3 regions of the Rahnella sp. P4_A8 genome follow, and region 3 is predicted to be linked to each of the others. Evidence: predicted binding sites of a transcription regulator. Region 3 holds the regulator's gene; each other region holds the start of a gene.
What was found. The regulator Fur, encoded in region 3, represses iron uptake genes when iron is present. The targets are predictions, from matches to a motif close to ATAATAATGAGAACNACTATCAA.

Region 1: a site for Fur is predicted at 2,625-2,647, ahead of gpmA (2,3-diphosphoglycerate-dependent phosphoglycerate mutase). Genes of this name have one in related genera too.
Region 2: a site for Fur is predicted at 2,169-2,191, ahead of sodA (superoxide dismutase [Mn]). Genes of this name have one in related genera too.

The regions. Positions count from the first base shown of each region.
Region 1 is NZ_JBFUHK010000009.1:136,520-142,888, reverse strand. It holds gene AC1DUO_RS07715 (hypothetical protein) at 1-65, shown strand, start outside; gene AC1DUO_RS07710 (DUF1479 domain-containing protein) at 330-1,595, opposite strand; gene gpmA (2,3-diphosphoglycerate-dependent phosphoglycerate mutase) at 1,842-2,594, opposite strand; gene AC1DUO_RS07700 (PsiF family protein) at 2,802-3,134, opposite strand; gene galM (galactose-1-epimerase) at 3,286-4,332, opposite strand; gene galK (galactokinase) at 4,326-5,474, opposite strand; gene galT (galactose-1-phosphate uridylyltransferase) at 5,474-6,369, opposite strand, start outside.
Region 2 is NZ_JBFUHK010000006.1:93,168-99,536, reverse strand. It holds gene AC1DUO_RS05345 (methyl-accepting chemotaxis protein) at 1-1,198, opposite strand, end outside; gene sodA (superoxide dismutase [Mn]) at 1,470-2,090, opposite strand; gene fdhD (formate dehydrogenase accessory sulfurtransferase FdhD) at 2,301-3,143, opposite strand; gene fdnG (formate dehydrogenase-N subunit alpha) at 3,289-6,336, shown strand; gene fdxH (formate dehydrogenase subunit beta) at 6,349-6,369, shown strand, end outside.
Region 3 is NZ_JBFUHK010000019.1:55,339-61,707, reverse strand. It holds gene glnS (glutamine--tRNA ligase) at 1-1,229, shown strand, start outside; gene chiP (chitoporin ChiP) at 1,708-3,078, shown strand; gene chiQ (ChiQ/YbfN family lipoprotein) at 3,092-3,427, shown strand; gene fur (ferric iron uptake transcriptional regulator) at 3,556-4,011, opposite strand; gene fldA (flavodoxin FldA) at 4,324-4,851, opposite strand; gene AC1DUO_RS12335 (methyl-accepting chemotaxis protein) at 5,273-6,369, shown strand, end outside.

The DNA.
Region 1 (6,369 bases), on a different contig from region 3:
GATTGTGGATTTACTCACGTATTAAACGGATGAATATCAGGATAGTAGAAGATTCAAATACCTGATAAAGCAAGAGCAGGATGATGACAGAAGACGAACTGGATAAAGCCATTCACAAAGCTAATGAAAGGGAACGTTATCTCTGGCGGTACGCTCGCTGGTTTATCAAAATCTTGTGGTTTGGCTTGTTTATGGCTTTCCTTGCGCAATTAATACAACGTTATTTTCAGTGCTAACGTGTTTCTGATTTTGCCTGATGAGAAAGTCAAAGCCCCGGTTAATTATCGGGGCTTATTGTTTTATGCATTACTGAAAACGTAGCCGCGGAGTTACTTCTTCAGCCCTACGCCCAGCCGTCCGTTAGCGTTGAGATCTCGTTCAAGGAATCGGCCTGTCCAGTTTGCTTCATAGTTTTCGCGGGGGAAATCCGCTGGTGAAGCGCCTGTCTTCAGCGCTTCGTGTACCTTACGGGCATAAGCGACATTCTTTTCGCACAGCGGCGCGGCTGGAATGTACATCACATTTCCCCATCCTTGCTGATCTTCAACCGCCGCGACGGAATGAATGACGTCACAATGCCACCATACCGAGTCGCCCGCCTGAAGTTCCGGAATACTGCACAGGCCTTTAATCAGATGCGGATGCCATTTTTCTGAAACAGGTAAAACGCGGCCAGGCGCAACGCCACAGAGTTCATCTTCCGGCACATCATCAAGCAGCGGACGCAGCAGCACATACGCCATCGCCTCAGGCACCGGAACGACGTGCAGCAAGCCCTGTCCGGTTTGCATATCAGATAGCGCAGTCCAGCCCTGGAATGTCCGGAACGCTGAGCATTTCGTCGTGTTTTCCACATCGTATTCATTGACGTCGGGTCTGAAAGCCGCATCCCATGGATCGTATTCCTCAAAACGGTTGGTGAAAATCTTGCGGAAGACTTTCTGATACGCCGGTAACAGCCAGCGTTCTAACGCGCCGGAATCGGTATGCGCGCCCAGCCCCTTAGAAGTGGTGCCCGGAAGACGCCTGCGGATCCTGTCCGGATAGATAATATTTACGTCAGGATTAAACCATGCGCCCTGATGGTCCCCGAACTTCCAGAGACGGTTTAAAAATGACTGAACCGTGCCGATTTCCTGGCTCTGTCTGGCTTCCATTTGCGCGTGAGACCAGTAGATCGGATAAATTTCAGGCCGGGAAGCTTCCAGCGATCCGAAGAAGTTATCACCCGGCCCGCGGTAGACCTCATCGAAATGGTTGGCATCGAGGTAATGCAGCATGGATTTATCCATCGCCAGCGCGTCATCGCGGTCAAATGTCTGACGGACCACCAGACAGCCGCGGCGTTTCACCTGAGCAATTTGCGCATCAGAAACCCGGCCTTCCGCCAGCGCTGCCCAGCTGATTTGTGGCCATGCAGTCCCGTTCGCTGCCTCCTCCGCCCGTGCTGCGGCGATCTCCGTTTCAATTTTTTCGCATACCTGACGGAAGAGTCCTTCAACATCGCTAATCTGTGCGCGGAGTTGTTTTTTCATCTCGATAATATTCTTTTTATAATCAACAGGTAATGTCGTTGACGTAAATCTGTTATCCATAAAACCTCCGGCAGGTTGCTGAAATGATTATTTCGTACGAATATTAAATTACTTTCATTCGAAAGTTTAAATGAATGTAGCAAAACTGTTATCTGAAAAGCCGGCGTTGGATCACGATTTTCACAACAGGGAGGATTTACCGGAAATCCGGATAAGGGCGGGGGAGTGTCGGATTCAGAAAACAAAAAAGGCACGCGTGTGCGTGCCTTGCCAATCTTCCTGCTTAACGCAGAAGAAAACGTGAAATTACTTCGCTTTACCCTGGTTTGCCACGGCCGCTGCTTTCGCTGCGATTTCGTCGGCATTACCCAGATAGTAACGTTTGATTGGTTTGTAGTTTTCGTCAAACTCGTAAACCAGTGGAACACCGGTAGGGATGTTCAGTTCCAGAATTTCTTCTTCGCTCAGGTCGTCGAGATATTTAACCAGTGCGCGCAGGGAATTACCGTGTGCCGCGATGATGACGCGCTCGCCGCTGGCGATGCGTGGTTTGATCACTTCAGTCCAGTAAGGGATGACGCGTTCGATGGTCAGCGCCAGGCTTTCTGTCGTTGGCAGTTCTGCCGCAGTCAGTTTAGCGTAACGTGGGTCGTGGCCAGGGAAACGTTCGTCAGCGCGATCCAGTTCTGGTGGCGTCACAGCAAAACCACGACGCCATTGTTTAACTTGCTCGTCACCGTATTTCTGTGCAGTTTCTGCTTTATCCAGACCCTGCAACGCACCGTAATGACGTTCGTTCAGTTTCCAGGATTTCTCAACTGGCAGCCATGGCTGGTTCAGTTCGTCCAAAACGCTCCACAGTGTGTGGATGGCACGTTTCAGCACAGAGGTGTATGCAAAATCGAATTGGAAGCCTTCGTCTTTCAGCAGCTGACCAGCAGCTTTTGCTTCGGTGCGGCCCTTATCGGACAGTTCAACATCATGCCAACCGGTAAAGCGGTTTTCTTTATTCCACTCACTCTCACCGTGTCTTACCAGCACCAGCTTGGTTACAGCCATAGCTAAACTCCTCAGTTAACTCAATTTTCAATGATAACAGTTATCATTATAGGGTCTGGGCATCCCACTCAGCAATCTGAAACTTCCTCAGGAAATCTTTGCGGGACGCTGTTTGTATTAAACATAACGAATTTGCTGCGACGATGTAAAACAAAACGCGCAGAAGGTCACCCTGACAGCGCGTTTTGTACAAGCAGGTCAGCGTGATCAGCTGGCTTTTTTCAGGCAGGTACTCATGAAGGATTTACGCGCATCACCTTTCAGATTTTGCTTCGCGGCATCGGCATTACAGGTTTTCATTTTCATCTGCTGAGGATTCATTTTATCGTCAGTTTTAGCCTCTGCTTTCAGACAATTGCTCATGAATTTTTTACGTTCATCCCCTTTCAGGGACTGCGTAGTGGCCTGCTGATTACAATCGGTCATTTTTTGGCGTTGCTCAGTCTGAGCAGGAGAAGGGACTTTCACCGGGTCCGCCGCCAGAGCGGAACCCGCCGCGCACAGCGTTGCCAGCAGGGATAGCACAACAGGTAAACGCATATCAAAACTCCTTAATAAACGTCCTTTTATGCAGGACACCCTCTGAGTTTAGATGTTTAGCTGAGAAAGTGCGGAAGCAGATGCGCAGTCAGTCACAAATTCGAAGAAGTTTGGGAAAAGGACAGAGCCTGGAAGCCCTGTCCTGAACGAATTACAACGCGAAGAACTGATACGTCGTCGAGGATTTATACGTCTGACCCGGTTTGACCCAGCAGCTCGGTTGCGGCCAGGTGGCGTGATTCGGGCTGTCCGGCAGAAATTCGCTTTCCAGCGCGACACCGCTGTAACTGGCGTATTCACCGCCGCTGCGGTTCGGTGTTCCGCCCAGGAAATTACCGCTGTAGAGTTGCACGGCGGGCGCAGACGTAAACATTGTCATTTTGACTTTGCCGTCGGCAGACCACAAATGCGCTGCCGGATTGCTGCCGCTGTTGCAGGTGCGGTTGAGCAGATAGGCGTGGTCATAGCCTTTCACGCGTTGCTGGTCGCGGTCGGTGAGGAAATCTTTCGCCAGCGTTTTGGCTGCGTTGAAATTCATGCCGGTGTTTTCAACCGGGGTCGGATCCGCACAAGGAATGCCATCGCTGTCGACCGGCAGGAAACGGTCCGCAAACAGTTGCAGCTTGTGCTGGCGCGCATCGGTGCCTTCGCCGTCGAGATTGAAATAGGCATGATTGGTCAGATTGACCGGGCATAGCTTATCAACCGTCGCTTCGTAACGGATTTCCAGACGGTTATCGTCAGTCAGCTGGTAATGCACTTTCGCCGTCATGTTGCCCGGATAACCCTGATCGCCGTCGGCCGAAAATAGCTGGAACGTCAGCTTCTGCGCGGTCTGTTCGAGAATAGTCCAGCGACGCGCATGGAAACCTTCCGGCCCGCCGTGAAGCTGATGCACGCCCTGATTGGCGACCACCAGATGCGGTTTGCCGTCAATATCAAACTGCGAGCGGGCGATACGGTTGGCATAACGTCCGACGGTCGCGCCCAGATACGCGCTCTGGTTCATGTATTCCTGCAGTGACTGGCAGCCCAGCAGCAGTTCACGCGTGGAGCCATCCGTCAGCGGCAGGGTAAAGGACAACCAGGTCGCGCCCCAGTCCATGAATGTGGCGGTGGCACCTGCCGCATTCTGTAGCGTAACCTGTTCAAACGGCTGGCCATCGGGCGCCAGTTGCGTGTTTTCAGGTTTTAACATATGCCTGCTCCTTGGGAAGCTGTGCAAACGTAGAAGGTTTCTTTCAGACCGCTGTGCGCGTGATATTGCTGTTCAACGGCATGACGGACTTTCTCCACCATGTCTTCCGGCACCAGCGCCACGATGCAACCGCCAAAGCCGCCGCCGGTCATGCGCACGCCGCCTTTATCGCCAATCACTTCTTTAACGATTTCCACCAGCTTATCGATTTGCGGCACGGTGATTTCAAAATCATCACGCATTGAGGCGTGAGATTCTGCCATCAGCTCGCCCATACGTTTCAGGTCGCCACTGGCCAGCGCATCAGCTGCTGCCAGCGTACGGTCATTTTCTGTGATGACGTGACGTGCACGGCGGGCAACGACCGGATCCAGCTCATCCTGAATGGAGAAGAACAGGGCAGGGTCAACGTCACGCAGCGCTTTTACGCCAAAGAAGCGTGCCGCCACTTCGCACTGTTCGCGACGGGCATTGTATTCGCTGTCCACCAGACCGCGTTTCACGTTGGAGTTGATAATGACCACCGCGGCGTTTTTCGGCATGGACACTGCACGGGTTTCCAGCGAGCGACAGTCGATCAGCAGTGAATGATTTTCTTTGCCCAGCGCAGAAATAAGCTGATCCATAATGCCGCAGTTACAGCCGACAAACTGGTTCTCCGCTTCCTGACCGTTCAGTGCCAGCGCAACGCCGTCCAGCGGCAGATCGTACAATGATTTCAGCGCCTGACCGACCGCCACTTCCAGCGATGCGGATGAACTCAGGCCTGCACCCTGTGGCACATTGCCGCTGATCACCATGTCCGCGCCGGAGAAATCTTTGTTACGCAGCATCAGATGCTTCACCACGCCACGCACGTAGTTGGCCCACGGGTGCGCATCGCTGTGCAAAATAGGCTCGTCGAGCGAGAAGCTGTCTTCGTCGTTATCGAAATCGGCGGCGATCACGCGGATGGTGCGGTCATTACGCTGTGCACAGGCAATCACTGTTTCATAATCGATGGCGCATGGCAGCACGAAACCGTCGTTGTAATCGGTATGTTCGCCGATCAGATTTACACGGCCCGGTGCTTTGATGGTAATGGTGGCAGGGTAGCCGAATTTATCGGCAAAGATTTCCAGGGTTTTGGTCTTCAGTTTCATTATTTTTCTCCGGCCTCACGATAATGGACATCACTCACCGCCCGCAGACGCTCGGCGGCTTGTTCCGCTGTCAGGTCGCGTTGGGTCTCAGCCAGCATTTCGTAGCCGACCATAAATTTGCGCACCGTGGCTGAACGCAGCAACGGCGGATAGAAATGTGCGTGCAACTGCCAGTGTTCGTTGTCGTCTTCGGTAAATGGCGCGCCATGCCAGCCCATCGAATACGGGAAAGAGCACTGGAACAGGTTGTCATAACGGCTGGTCAGCTTTTTCAGCGCCAGCGCCAGATCACCGCGTTGTGCATCGCTCAGTTCGGTAATGCGTTTGACGTGAACTTTCGGCAACAGCAAGGTTTCGAACGGCCACGCTGCCCAGTAAGGCACCACCGCCAGCCAGTGTTCGGTTTCGACCACCGTACGGCTGCCATCGGCCAGTTCGCGCTGCACGTAATCCAGCAGCATCGGCGAACCTTGCTGTTCAAGATAGGTGCGTTGCAGGCGATCTTCGCGTTCGGCTTCGTTAGGCAGGAAGCTGTTGGCCCAGATCTGACCATGCGGATGCGGGTTGGAGCATCCCATCGCCGCGCCTTTGTTCTCAAAAACCTGCACCCATGGATAGGTTTTTGCCAGATCCGCGCTTTGCTCCTGCCAGGTTCTGACGATCTCCGTCAGGGCTTCAACCGACAGTTGTGGCAGCGTTTTGCTGTGATCCGGCGAGAAACAGATCACCCGGCTGGTGCCGCGTGCGCTCTGAACGCGCATCAGTGGATCGTCGCTTTCCGGCGCAAAAGGGGTATCCGGCATCAGCGCGGCATAATCATTGGTAAACACAAACGTGCCGGTGTATTTCGGATTCACATCGCCAGTCACACGGGTGTTGCCCGGACACAGGAAAC
Region 2 (6,369 bases), on a different contig from region 3:
TTTCTTCAACCGCTGCGGCCTGCTGTTCGGTGCGTGAGGAAAGATCGGTATTCCCGGCGGCGATTTCAGCCGCCGCGTGAGAAACCTGTGAAACGCCGGAGCGGATTTCATAAATCATCGTACTGAGATTCTGGCTCATCGCGGACACCGCGTTCATCAGCATACCCAGCTCATCGCGACGTGTGGTTGGATGCGCGACAGTCAGATCGCCCCGCGCAATCGCCTCCGCCGTTTTCAGCGTATCGCGCAGCGGCTGGGCAATCTGGCGGGTGATTCGCCATGCAATGATAATCCCCACCAGCATTACGATCAGCGTAATCACCATCATGATCATCTGCGCATTAGTGATGTCTTTATGCGTGTTATCCAGTTCATTTTTGAATATTTTTGCGACCAGTGTGTTCATCTCAGCGGCTTTTACTGTCAGCAGCTGCGAGTTCTTTTGTTCATCTTCGTAAGCCGGCATGTAGGCCATAACGTGATCTTTATAGGTCGCCAGCGCACTCATCAGCGGGGCGAGTGTGGCCTGCTGATCCGGCAACAGTAATGCGTTCAGCTTTTTAGCATTGGCCTGCGTATCATCAATTGACTTTAACAGCCTGGCTTCCGATTCCTTGTTGATGTTGAGCAACAGGCCGCGCACGTCATAACGCACGTTGATCAGTTTTTGAATGACTTCGGCCAGTGAAAGACGAATGGAAGGATCGGCATCTTCCACACGCAGCTGATCTTGTAAACGTTTCACAACGGCTTCGGTTTCGGAAAGATTCCAGCTGGCGCGTACCGCATCTTTGCGGTCGACGGCTTCTTTAAACGCGGCTTGTGCCTGCTGATATTCATGAATTTTTACCGGCACCTGCTCCAGTTCTGCCTGGCCAGCGGCATCCCATTTCAGCTTGTCTTTCGACTGCTCAATCAGTTGCGACAGCGCGTCTATGTTGTCCTGATTTTGTTTGAGATATGCCGGATTGTAATTGAGCTGATAAAGCGTACGGCTGAGGCGGGCATCATTGAGTAATGCGTTCATCTGATTACTGAAATCGACTTTTTCCGCACGCTGACTGATGTCGTTAAATTTAATCATTCCCGCAGTGGTAATGACGGCCGCGATCAAAAGCACCAGCCCGAAACCCAGACCCAGTTTGGTGCCGACCTTGAGATTGTTCATCCACTGCGAAAGACCCGATCCGTTACTCATAATCATTCTCCGTCAAACATCCCTTTTAAATAGACATGCGTTTTTGTGACGCCTTTGTGAACAATCTATCGGTAGGTTGTTTAATAAACTTTATAGGATCTGTGGCGTATTTTTGATTAATGCGAGCGGGGTCTAATAATGGTGGGAAACGGAAGAATAATTCGCTGTAAAACAGTGATCATGCATACAAATTCAGGACATAAAAAAGGCGGGTCACTGACCCGCCATTGGCGAAAACATCATCATGCCCGCGAAGGGCGGCAGGGCGAAATTACTTCGCTTCAGCCAGACGTTTTGCTGCTTCGTCCCAGTTTACAACAGCCCAGAAGGCTTTGATGTAATCAGGGCGTTTGTTCTGATATTTCAGGTAGTAAGCGTGTTCCCACACGTCCAGGCCCAGCAGCGGGTAACCGGAAGCGCCGGAAATGGCTTCGCCCATCAGCGGGCTGTCCTGGTTAGCAGTAGAAACAACCGCCAGTTTGCCGTCTTTCAGCACCAGCCATGCCCAGCCTGAACCGAAACGAGTGGTCGCTGCTTTCTCAAAAGTTTCTTTGAAAGCGTCAACGCTGCCGAAATCGCGTTCGATCGCAGATTTCAGTTCGCCCTGCAGGGTGGTGCCGGTTTTCAGGCCTTTCCAGAACAGGCTGTGGTTAGCGTGGCCGCCTGCGTTGTTACGCAGTGCAACTTTCTTGTCTGCAGGAACCTGATCCAGTTTGGTGATCAGTTCTTCAACCGGCAATGCAGCCAGTTCCGGCAAGCTTTCCAGCGCAGCGTTAGCGTTGTTCACGTAAGCCTGGTGATGTTTAGTGTGATGGATTTCCATCGTTTCTTTGTCGAAATGCGGTTCGAGTGCGTCGTATGCGTAAGGCAGTGATGGCAGTGAATAACTCATGTTCATCGTCTCCATAGTGTAGGGCGGCACCGTCATTGTGAGCACCGCGTAATCAGTCGGATCATTATAGTTAATTAAATGATATTGAAAATGATTATCTATGCTCCATGCTTTGTGCGGGTACTCGTAAGCGCCTGTTATACGGGGCTTAGAACCAGATAACCGCAAACAATCCTAAATTGTCTAAAGGCACGCGGTGCTTAGAGAGAGTTAACGTAACCGCTGCGGATGCGTATACACCGTTGCCCGTCCCGGTTTACTGAAACCGACCAGCGTCAGATTGCATTTTTCGGCAACGTCGACTGCGAGCGTGGTGGCGGCGGAGACGGCAAACAGGATTTCGATGCCGCACATCGCGGCTTTCTGCACCATTTCATAGCTGGCGCGGCTTGATACCAGCGCGGCGCCGGATATCCAGTCGTTTTGTCTGGCACGCATACCGAGCATTTTATCGAGAGCTACATGACGGCCCACATCTTCGCAGCCACCCAGTAATTCACCTTCCGGCGTGATCCACGCGGCGGCGTGGGTACAGCCGGTAAGCTGGCCGATTTCCTGCACGGATTTCAGCTGGTGCAGCGCGTTGTCCAGATTCGCCAGATCAAAGGTTTGGCTGAACGGCAGCGGCGCGAGCGGGCGGAATAAATCGCCTAACTGTTCGATGCCGCAGACGCCGCACCCGGTGCGGCCTGCCATGGCACGTCGGCGTTCTTTCAGCCCGGCGAAACGGCGGCTCGATAATTCGATGTTAACCTCAATCCCGTTACAGTTTGGTGTCACCTCCATCCCGTAAATATCACTGACCGATTCAATAATCCCTTCTGACAGCGAAAAGCCCAGCGCAAAGGCCTGCAGATCTTTCGGTGAAGCCATCATGACCACATGCGAAATGCCGTTATAAACCAGCGCAACGGGCACTTCCTGAGCAATCCAGTCATCTTCCGGCTCATTGAGATGTGCGCGCTGCATCACCGTTTTTTGGCTGGCTCCGATGATCTGAGTCACTTTTTTGTCATCTTTTTCGCCCAGTTCGTTTACTTGATGGACATCCATTAGCAATAACCTTATAAACATTCCGGCTACATAAGCCGTACAAAAACTATGGGTACTTGGCTTTAATTTTAACGCTTCCGCATCAGCTGCGGAAAGCGCCAATTTGAAAAGCAATGTGTTAACAGATGATGGGAAGGAGTCTTTCATGCAAGTCAGCAGAAGACAATTATTCAAAATATGTGCGGGTGGTATGGCCGGCACCACGGCGGCATTATTAGGATTTACTCCTACCATGGCGCTGGCGGAAACCCGCCAATACAAACTGCTTCGCTCCCGTGAAACCCGCAACAACTGCACTTACTGTTCCGTAGGTTGCGGAATACTGATTTACAGCCAGGGCGATGGCGCGAAAAACGTCACTGAAAATATCTTCCACGTAGAGGGTGACGCCGATCATCCGGTCAGTCGTGGCTCGTTGTGCCCGAAAGGCGCAGGCGTGCTGGATTACATCCACAGCGAAGGCCGTCTCAGATATCCGGAATACCGCGCTCCCGGTTCCGATAAATGGCAGCGCATCACGTGGGACGAGGCGATTTCCCGTATCGCCCGCCTGATGAAAGATGACCGCGACGCCAACTTCGTCGAGAAAAATGAAAACAACGTGACGGTCAATCGCTGGCTGACCACCGGCATGCTGTGTTCTTCTGCGGCCAGTAATGAAACCGGTCTGCTGGATCAGAAATTCACCCGCGCGCTGGGTATGGTGGCGATCGACTGTCAGGCCCGTCTGTGTCATGGCCCGACCGTGGCGGCATTAGCGCCAACCTTTGGTCGTGGTGCGATGACGAACAACTGGGTCGACATCAAAAACGCCAATGTGATTTTAATTATGGGCGGAAATGCGGCGGAAGCGCACCCTGTCGGATTCAAATGGGTGATTGAGGCCAAAACCAAAAATAACGCCAAAGTCATCGTCGTCGATCCGCGCTTTAACCGCAGTGCTGCGGTGGCCGATATCTACGCGCCGATTCGCGCTGGTTCTGACACGGCCTTCCTGCTCGGCATGATCAACTATCTGATCACCCACAATAAAATTCAGACCGAATACGTCCTGGAATACACCAATGCCAGCCTGCTGGTACGTGAAGATTATGAATTCAACGACGGTCTTTTCAGCGGTTTTAACGCGGCGAAAAAATCCTATAACAAAGAAAGCTGGCACTATCAGCTGGATGAAAAAGGCTTCGCGAAACAGGATAAAACGTTGCAGGACCCGCGCTGTGTCTGGAACTTGCTGAAAGAGCATGTTTCCCGTTACACGCCGGAACTGGTGGAACGTCTGTGCGGTACCTCGAAAGAAGATTTCCTGCTGATCAGCTCCATTCTGGCGGAAACCTGCGCGCGCGATAAAACCTCGACCATTTTGTATGCGCTGGGCTGGACGCACCATACCGGCGGCGCACAAACCATCCGCTGTGCGGCGATGATCCAGTTGCTGCTTGGCAACATTGGTATGCCGGGCGGCGGCGTGAATGCCCTGCGTGGTCACTCCAATATTCAGGGCTATACCGACCTCGGTTTGCTGTCGCTGAACCTGCCGGGTTACATGCCTTTGCCGTCGGAAAAACAGACTAATTTCACTGATTATCTGCATCAGATTACGCCCGCACCGCTGGTGGATGGACAGGTCAATTTCTGGAAAAACACGCCGAACTTTTTCGTCAGTATGATGAAAAGCTTCTGGGGCGATCACGCCACGGCGGAAAATGACTGGGGCTTTGACTGGCTGCCGAAATGGGACAAAAGCTACGACGTGCTGCAACAGGCCGAGCTGATGACCGAAGGCAAGCTGAACGGGTATATCGTGCAGGGCTTCAACCCGCTGGCGGCCTTCCCGGACAAAAACAAATCCTCGCGTGCACTCTCAAAACTCAAATACATGGTGGTGATCGACCCGCTGGTGACTGAGTCCTCAAACTTCTGGCAAAACCACGGTGCAATGAACGACGTGCAGACCGCCGATATTCAGACCGAGGTATTCCGTCTGCCGTCTTCCTGTTTTGCAGAAGAAAACGGTTCGATTGTGAACTCCGGTCGCTGGCTGCAATGGCACTTCCAGGCCTCTGAGCCACCGGGTGAAGCGCTGCACGACGGCAAAATTATCGCCCGTCTGTTTATGAAACTGCGTGAGCTGTACCAGAAAGAGGGCGGTGCCAATCCGCTGCCGGTAATGAATATGGCGTGGGATTATCAGGATCCGCTCGACCCGCTGCCGGAAGAAATCGCCCGCGAAGCCAACGGCAAAGCGCTGGCTGATATTCATGATGACCAGGGCAATCTGCTGGCGAAAAAAGGCCAGCAACTTTCGACGTTTGCCCATCTGAAAAATGACGGCAGCACCGCCAGTTTCTGCTGGATTTACACGGGAAGCTGGACGGAAGCCGGTAACCAGATGGCGCGCCGCGATAATGCCGATCCTTCCGGTCTGGGCTGTACGTCCGGCTGGGCGTGGTGCTGGCCGCTCAACCGCCGCATTCTGTATAACCGTGCGTCTGCTGATCCGCAGGGCCAGCCGTGGGATCCGAAACGCGAAATCATCCGCTGGGATGGCGCGAAGTGGATTGGTTTTGATGTCCCGGATTACAGCGCCGCCGCGCCGGGGTCCGGTGTCGGGCCGTTCATCATGCAACAGGAAGGCGTCGGCCGTTTATTCGCCACTGACAAAATGGCCGACGGCCCGTTCCCTGAGCATTACGAACCGATCGAATCGCCGATTGGCACCAACCCGTTGCATCCGGCTGTGATTTCCAATCCGGTCGCGCGCATTTTTGCCAGCGATTTGCCGAATATGGGCACCGCCAAAGACTTCCCGTATGTGGCGACCACCTATTCGATCACCGAATTGTTCCGCCACTGGACCAAACACGCGTTGCTGAACGCCATTGCGCAGCCAGAACAGTTTATCGAGATCGGCGAAGGTCTGGCCGCCTCGAAGGGCATTGCGCAGGGCGATGAAGTGAAAGTGTCTTCGAAGCGCGGATTCATCGTGGCGAAAGCCGTGGTGACCAAACGCATCCGGCCACTGACCATCGACGGTAAGCACGTTGATACCATTGGCATCCCTTGCCACTGGGGTTTTGAAGGCGCAACGCGTAAAAGTTATTTAGCCAACACGCTGACGCCGTCAGTCGGTGACGCTAACTCGCAAACGCCGGAGTTTAAGGCGTTCCTGGTTAACGTGGAAAAGGTCTAACGGAGGCGAATTATGGCAATGCAATCACAGGAC
Region 3 (6,369 bases):
ATCGCACCGTGGAAGAGAACATTGCGTTATTTGAAAAAATGCGTAACGGTGAGTTCGCCGAAGGCGCTGCGTGTCTGCGTGCAAAAATCGATATGGCCTCGCCATTCTTTGTCATGCGTGATCCGGTTCTGTACCGTATTAAATTCGCAGAACATCACCAGACCGGTAAAAAATGGTGCATCTATCCGATGTACGATTTCACCCACTGCATTTCCGATGCGCTGGAAGGGATTACCCATTCGCTGTGTACGCTGGAATTCCAGGATAACCGTCGTCTGTACGACTGGGTTCTGGATAATATTTCTATTCCATGCCACCCGCGTCAGTACGAATTCTCCCGTCTGAATCTCGAATACTCCATCATGTCCAAGCGCAAGCTGAACCTGCTGGTGACCGAGAAGATTGTTGAAGGCTGGGATGACCCGCGCATGCCGACCGTTTCAGGTCTGCGTCGCCGGGGCTATACCGCGGCATCTATCCGTGAATTCTGCCGTCGTATCGGCGTTACCAAGCAGGATAACAACGTTGAAATGATGGCGCTGGAATCTTGCATCCGTGACGATCTCAACGAGAACGCACCGCGCGCCATGGCGGTTATCAATCCGGTTAAAGTGATCATTGAAAACTTTACCGGTGATGATGTGCAGATGGTGAAGATGCCGAATCATCCGGGCAAACCGGAAATGGGCACCCGCGAAGTGCCGTTTACCCGTGAGATTTACATCGATCAGGCTGATTTCCGCGAAGAAGCCAACAAGCAGTACAAGCGTCTGGTGTTGGGCAAAGAAGTGCGCCTGCGTAATGCGTATGTGATCAAAGCAGAACGTATCGAGAAAGACGAGGAAGGGAATATCACCACTATCTTCTGTTCTTACGATATCGACACGCTGAGCAAAGATCCTGCCGATGGCCGCAAGGTGAAAGGCGTGATCCACTGGGTGTCCGCGTCTGAAGGCAAACCGGCTGAGTTCCGCCTGTATGACCGTCTGTTCAGCGTCGCAAACCCGGGCCAGGCGGAAGACTTCCTGACCACCATCAACCCGGATTCCCTGGTGATTTCCCACGGTTTCGTGGAGCCATCACTGGTGGCTGCACAGGCTGAAATCAGCCTGCAGTTTGAGCGTGAAGGTTACTTCTGTGCCGACAACCGCTACTCAAGTGCTGAACATCTGGTGTTTAACCGTACCGTTGGCCTGCGTGATACCTGGGAAAGCAAACCCGTCGCGTAAGCCCTCAGTATGAGGTAATAAAAACGCAGTTCAGGCTGCGTTTTTTTTCGCCTGTTATTCTTGTCAGAGATGCCTTTTGTTTTTCGTCGCGAATTAATGTATTTCCTATGCTTACTTTTAAAACGTTGTGCCACAGCCGTTCATATTGCTGAAACGTTTAAACTGTAAGATGATTTTGTTTAATCGTATGTTTTAATTATATATTATTATAGTCCATTGCTTTAATCCTTTCCTGCATACCTCTGTAATGCTTTTTCATCTTTATGTGCACTTTGTCATATTTCGATAATTAATGATTAATTACTCATTGATAATTCGCGTCGCGAAAAATACTCTTGATGTTGATTTAACCGGTTACGCCTCTGGCGACCGCTTTTTATACCCGTTTGGGTTTTGCTCGTTTTTTTAGTCAACATGAGGAATCTCTATGCACAAGCACCGTAACAGGGGCAGGGGATCGGCTTACCTGAAACCTGCCATGTATTCTCTCGCCGGCACCTTACTGGGTGGCGGAATGATGTTTTCACAAGGGACCAAAGCAGCCGGTTTTATTGATGATTCCACACTGACCGGCGGTGTGTACTACTGGCAGCGTGAACGTGACCGCAAGGACATGGATCCGGCGAGTGACCACTACAAAGACTATACAACCAACCTTTCGCATTCTACCGCTAACCTGAACCTCGATTTTTCTTCCGGCTATGCCTGGGACATGTTTGGTATTGATATCGCAGCCTTTACGGCGATTGAAATGGCCGAGAGCAGCGAGAGCGGCCATCCCAACGAAATCGCCTTTTCTAACAGCAACCGCGCCTACGACGAAGATTACTCCGGGGATAAAAGTGGGGTCAGTCTTTATAAGGCAGCCGGTAAATTCAAATATGGCGGATTCTGGGGGCACGCAGGGTATATTCAGCCTACCGGACAGACGCTGATCGCACCGCACTGGAGCTTTATGCCGGGTACGTATCGCGGTGCGGAAGCCGGTTATAAACACGATTTCGGTGACCCGGGTGAACTGAGTTTCTCCTATATGTGGGCTGATGAATATAAATCGCCGTGGCATCTGGAAATGGATGATTTCCGCCAGAATGACAAGAAAACCGGCGTTTCTTATATTCATTCGCTCGGTGCGAAATATGATTTTAAAAATGACTTCGTACTGGAAGGCGCATTTGGCCAGGCTGAAAGTTATGTCGATCAGTACTTTGCTAAGGCCTCGTACAAAATGGATCTGCTGGGCAATCCGCTGACCACCAGCTATCAGTTCTATGGTGCAGAAGACCGCATCAGTGACAAGAATGATCCGAACAGTCTGTATGACGGTCTGGCATGGTTGCAGGCACTGACCTTTGGCTATACCACCGGGCAGTTTAACTGGCGTCTGGAAGGGACGATGGTGAAAGCGGAAGGGAATCAGGGCTACTTCCTGCAGCGCATGACCCCGACTTATTCTTCCTCAAACGGCCGTCTTGATGTGTGGTGGGACAACCGCTCGGACTTCAACGCCAACGGTGAAAAAGCAGTATATGCCGGCGTGCTTTATGATCTGGCGAAATGGGACCTGCCGGGGTTCGCGGTCGGTGGTTCGTACGTCTATGCGTGGGATGCCAAACCGAGCACCAACGCCGCTTATGACCAGAGCCAGCGTCTGAAAGAAAGCGCATGGAGCCTGGATGCGCTGTACACCATTCAGGAAGGGCGCGCCAAAGGGACGTTGTTCAAACTGCATTACACCCAGTACGACAACCATTCGGACATACCGAGCTGGGGCGGCGGTTACGGCAACATTTTCCAGGATGAAAAAGACGTGAAATTCATCGTTATCGCTCCATTTACTATTTTCTGAGGTCGCTATGTCGATGAATAAATTACTGATGATCATGGTTTCGGCTGTTTTGCTGGCCGGTTGTGCACCCACCGCCGATCAGGCACAAATATCCCAAACGCGGGAAGATTACCGTGCCTGTATCAATACGTCAGAAGGCAATCCGGACAAACTGGCATCCTGCGAGGTGTTACTGAATAAACTGAAACAGGAAAAAGCCCACCAGCAATTTGCAGAACAGGAGACGGTGCGCGTGGTGGATTATCAGCGATGTCTGACGGCGCGTAAAACTGGCGACGGTCAGGCATATGCTGCTGATTGCGGGAAAATCTGGCAGGAAATAAAAACGAACAATTCACCTAAGCCGTGAATCTCAGCAGCGAAACATACCCCGGCTTGCCGGGGTTTTTTATGCCTGCTATCCGGGCTCAATCTGCGTCGATATCAGACATAAAAAAACCGCTTTTCAGCGGTTAATTTAGTCAAAGCCTGTGCAGATTACTGCGCAGGTTTATCGTTGTGCAAAGAGTCATCTTCGCGGCAATCGCCTGCTTCACAGTGGCCGTACAGATACAGGCTGTGGTTGGTGAGCTTGATACCGTGTTTCTTAGCAATCTCACGCTGACGACCTTCAATATATTCGTCACGGAATTCGATCACACGACCGCAATCCAGACAGATCAGGTGGTCGTGGTGATGTTGCTGGGTCAGTTCGAATACGGACTTGCCGCCTTCGAAGTTATGACGGGTGACAATACCGGCGTCGTCAAACTGGTTCAGAACGCGGTAAACCGTCGCCAGGCCAATTTCTTCACCCATATCAATCAGTTGCTTGTAAAGATCTTCCGCACTAACGTGATGACCTTCCGGCGCTTGCAGCACTTCCAGGATTTTGAGGCGCGGAAGCGTGACTTTTAAGCCGGCTTTCTTCAGTGCGGTGTTGTTGTCAGTCATGCGGATTCAGTCCTGTTACTATGTGCTAATCAAGTTGAGGCATGCAGCCTGTGGCATCGGCGGCACAAAATTATTCGTTTAGTCTCTTCGTTTAACGCAATGTGCCAATTCTCGTCAACGACAGCCTGTTAATAAAGATCACAAATTGCCGGTCACATTTGGAATGCAACGACTTGATCAATAGAAAAAACAGAGGAACTCAGTGTACCTTGATACGACCGAAAGTTACAATTTTGTAGCAGTTAAATTGTTAATTTCAGTAATAGTTTGGCCCTTCAATTGTAGAATAAATCCTCAGGGCCAACAGGGTTTTTAGCCAATAATTTCAGAAAGGCTAAGTTCTTCTGTGATCTGTTTCACCCAGGCATCAACACGTTCGCTGGTCAGTTCGGGCTGACGATCTTCGTCAATTGCCAGTCCTATGAAGTGCTTATCATCCGCCAGGCCTTTAGATGCTTCAAAGTGGTAACCTTCGGTAGGCCAATGTCCGACAATCACTGCGCCGCGTGGCTCAATGATATCGCGCACGGTGCCCAGCGCATCGCAGAAATATTCGGCGTAGTCTTCCTGGTCACCGCAACCAAACAGTGCCACCAGCTTACCTTCGAAATCTATCTCTTCCAGCGTTGGGAAAAAGTCGTCCCAGTCACACTGCGCTTCACCGTAATACCAGGTTGGAATGCCGATAAGCAAAATATCGAATTTTTCCAGATCCTCTTTGCTGCTCTTCGCAATGTCATGCACCTCTGCAACATCTTTACCCAATTGCTTCTGGATCATTTTTGCGATGTTTTCGGTGTTACCTGTATCGGATCCAAAGAAGATACCTACAACGGCCATAAGATTACCTAACCTCTTGTTCTCAATGAAGTGCTCTGCAACGCAGGCAATAATAATGCAGATGATAGCAAACTCGTGCGGCGGAGAATATGCTTCTGCTCGCCTTCTTAACTGGGAAATAAGTTTATCGGGCAATATTTTTAAGTGTTATCGCCTTTGTGTGCTTTCACCTGCGGCGAATTAACCTCAGGGTTAATGAGGTCAAAAGCAAGTTTGAGAAATAAGTCGTCACAATACTAAATTTCGAGAACATTCCGCCGATAGATGATTCGGGAGCAATCTCAACATAATAAAGAAATCGATGCCCGGAGAGGTGTTCAAACATGTCCTGGGGCACTTGCCTGCTGGTTACCTGTCTTGATTCTCCGCATCCCCGTCAATCCTCAGGCCAGAAACAGACATGTTTCGAGAGAGGCATATCGTGCAGTTTTTAAAAAATATCACCATCAGGGCCGCTTTATTAACCATTCTTGGCATCTTTTGCGTCATGTGGGCAGGTGTTTCCCTTTACACCGTCACCTCACTGGACACACTGACCCAAAATACCAAAAATAGTACCGAGCTGGTCAACAATATGGCGCTGATCAATAAAGGAAATGATCAGTATTTTCGTACCGTGACGCGCCTGAGCCGCGCCGTGGCACAGCTTCAGGCCGATCCGTCAAAAGGTCCGGAAATTTTTGATACCGCCAAACAATCACTCAGCGGGCTGACGCAGGCACTGGCCAGTTTTAAAGCGGCACCGCATCCGGGGCTGGAAGATTCCTCCGTGCAGGAATTGATCACCAGTTGGGAAAATCTGATCACGCAGGGCGTCACGCCATTGTTCGACGCAGCCCGCAGCAAAAATACGGAGTCCTATAACCAGCTAGCCAATTCCACCGTACCTGCACTGAGCCGCAGCTTTGGCTCATCGATGGAGAAAGTCAGCGGTCAGATCGCTGTCGATTTTGATGCGGCACAACGGCAATCCACCCATCTGACGTCATTTAGCAAAGTGATTCTGCTGACGGCATTTGGTATCGGGCTGGTGATTTTATTGCTGACTGACCGTTATCTGGTGATGGCGCTGGTGAAGCCGCTGGATAAAATCCGCGGTCACTTCGCGGTGATCGCCAGCGGCGATCTGACGTTTTATCTGGAAGAATTCGGTAAAAACTGCGCCGGTAAGCTGATTCCGTTGCTGAACGAGATGCAGTTGAGCCTGGTCAATACCGTTCAGACCATCCGCAACTGCACCAATCACATCTATCAGGGCGCGTCAGAAATTTCAGCCGGGAACAACGATTTGTCTTCCCGTACGGAAGAACAGGCGTCGGCGCTGGAAGAAACCGCTGCCAGCATGGAAGAACTGACGGCTACCGTTAAACACAATGCCGATAACGCGCATCACGCCAGCCAGCTGGTGATGGAGGCTTCCACCACCGCGCAGAAGGGCGGCAACATCGTGGCAGACGTGGTCAGCACCATGAAAGATATCTCCGGCAGCTCGAAGAAAATTGCTGAAATCACTTCTGT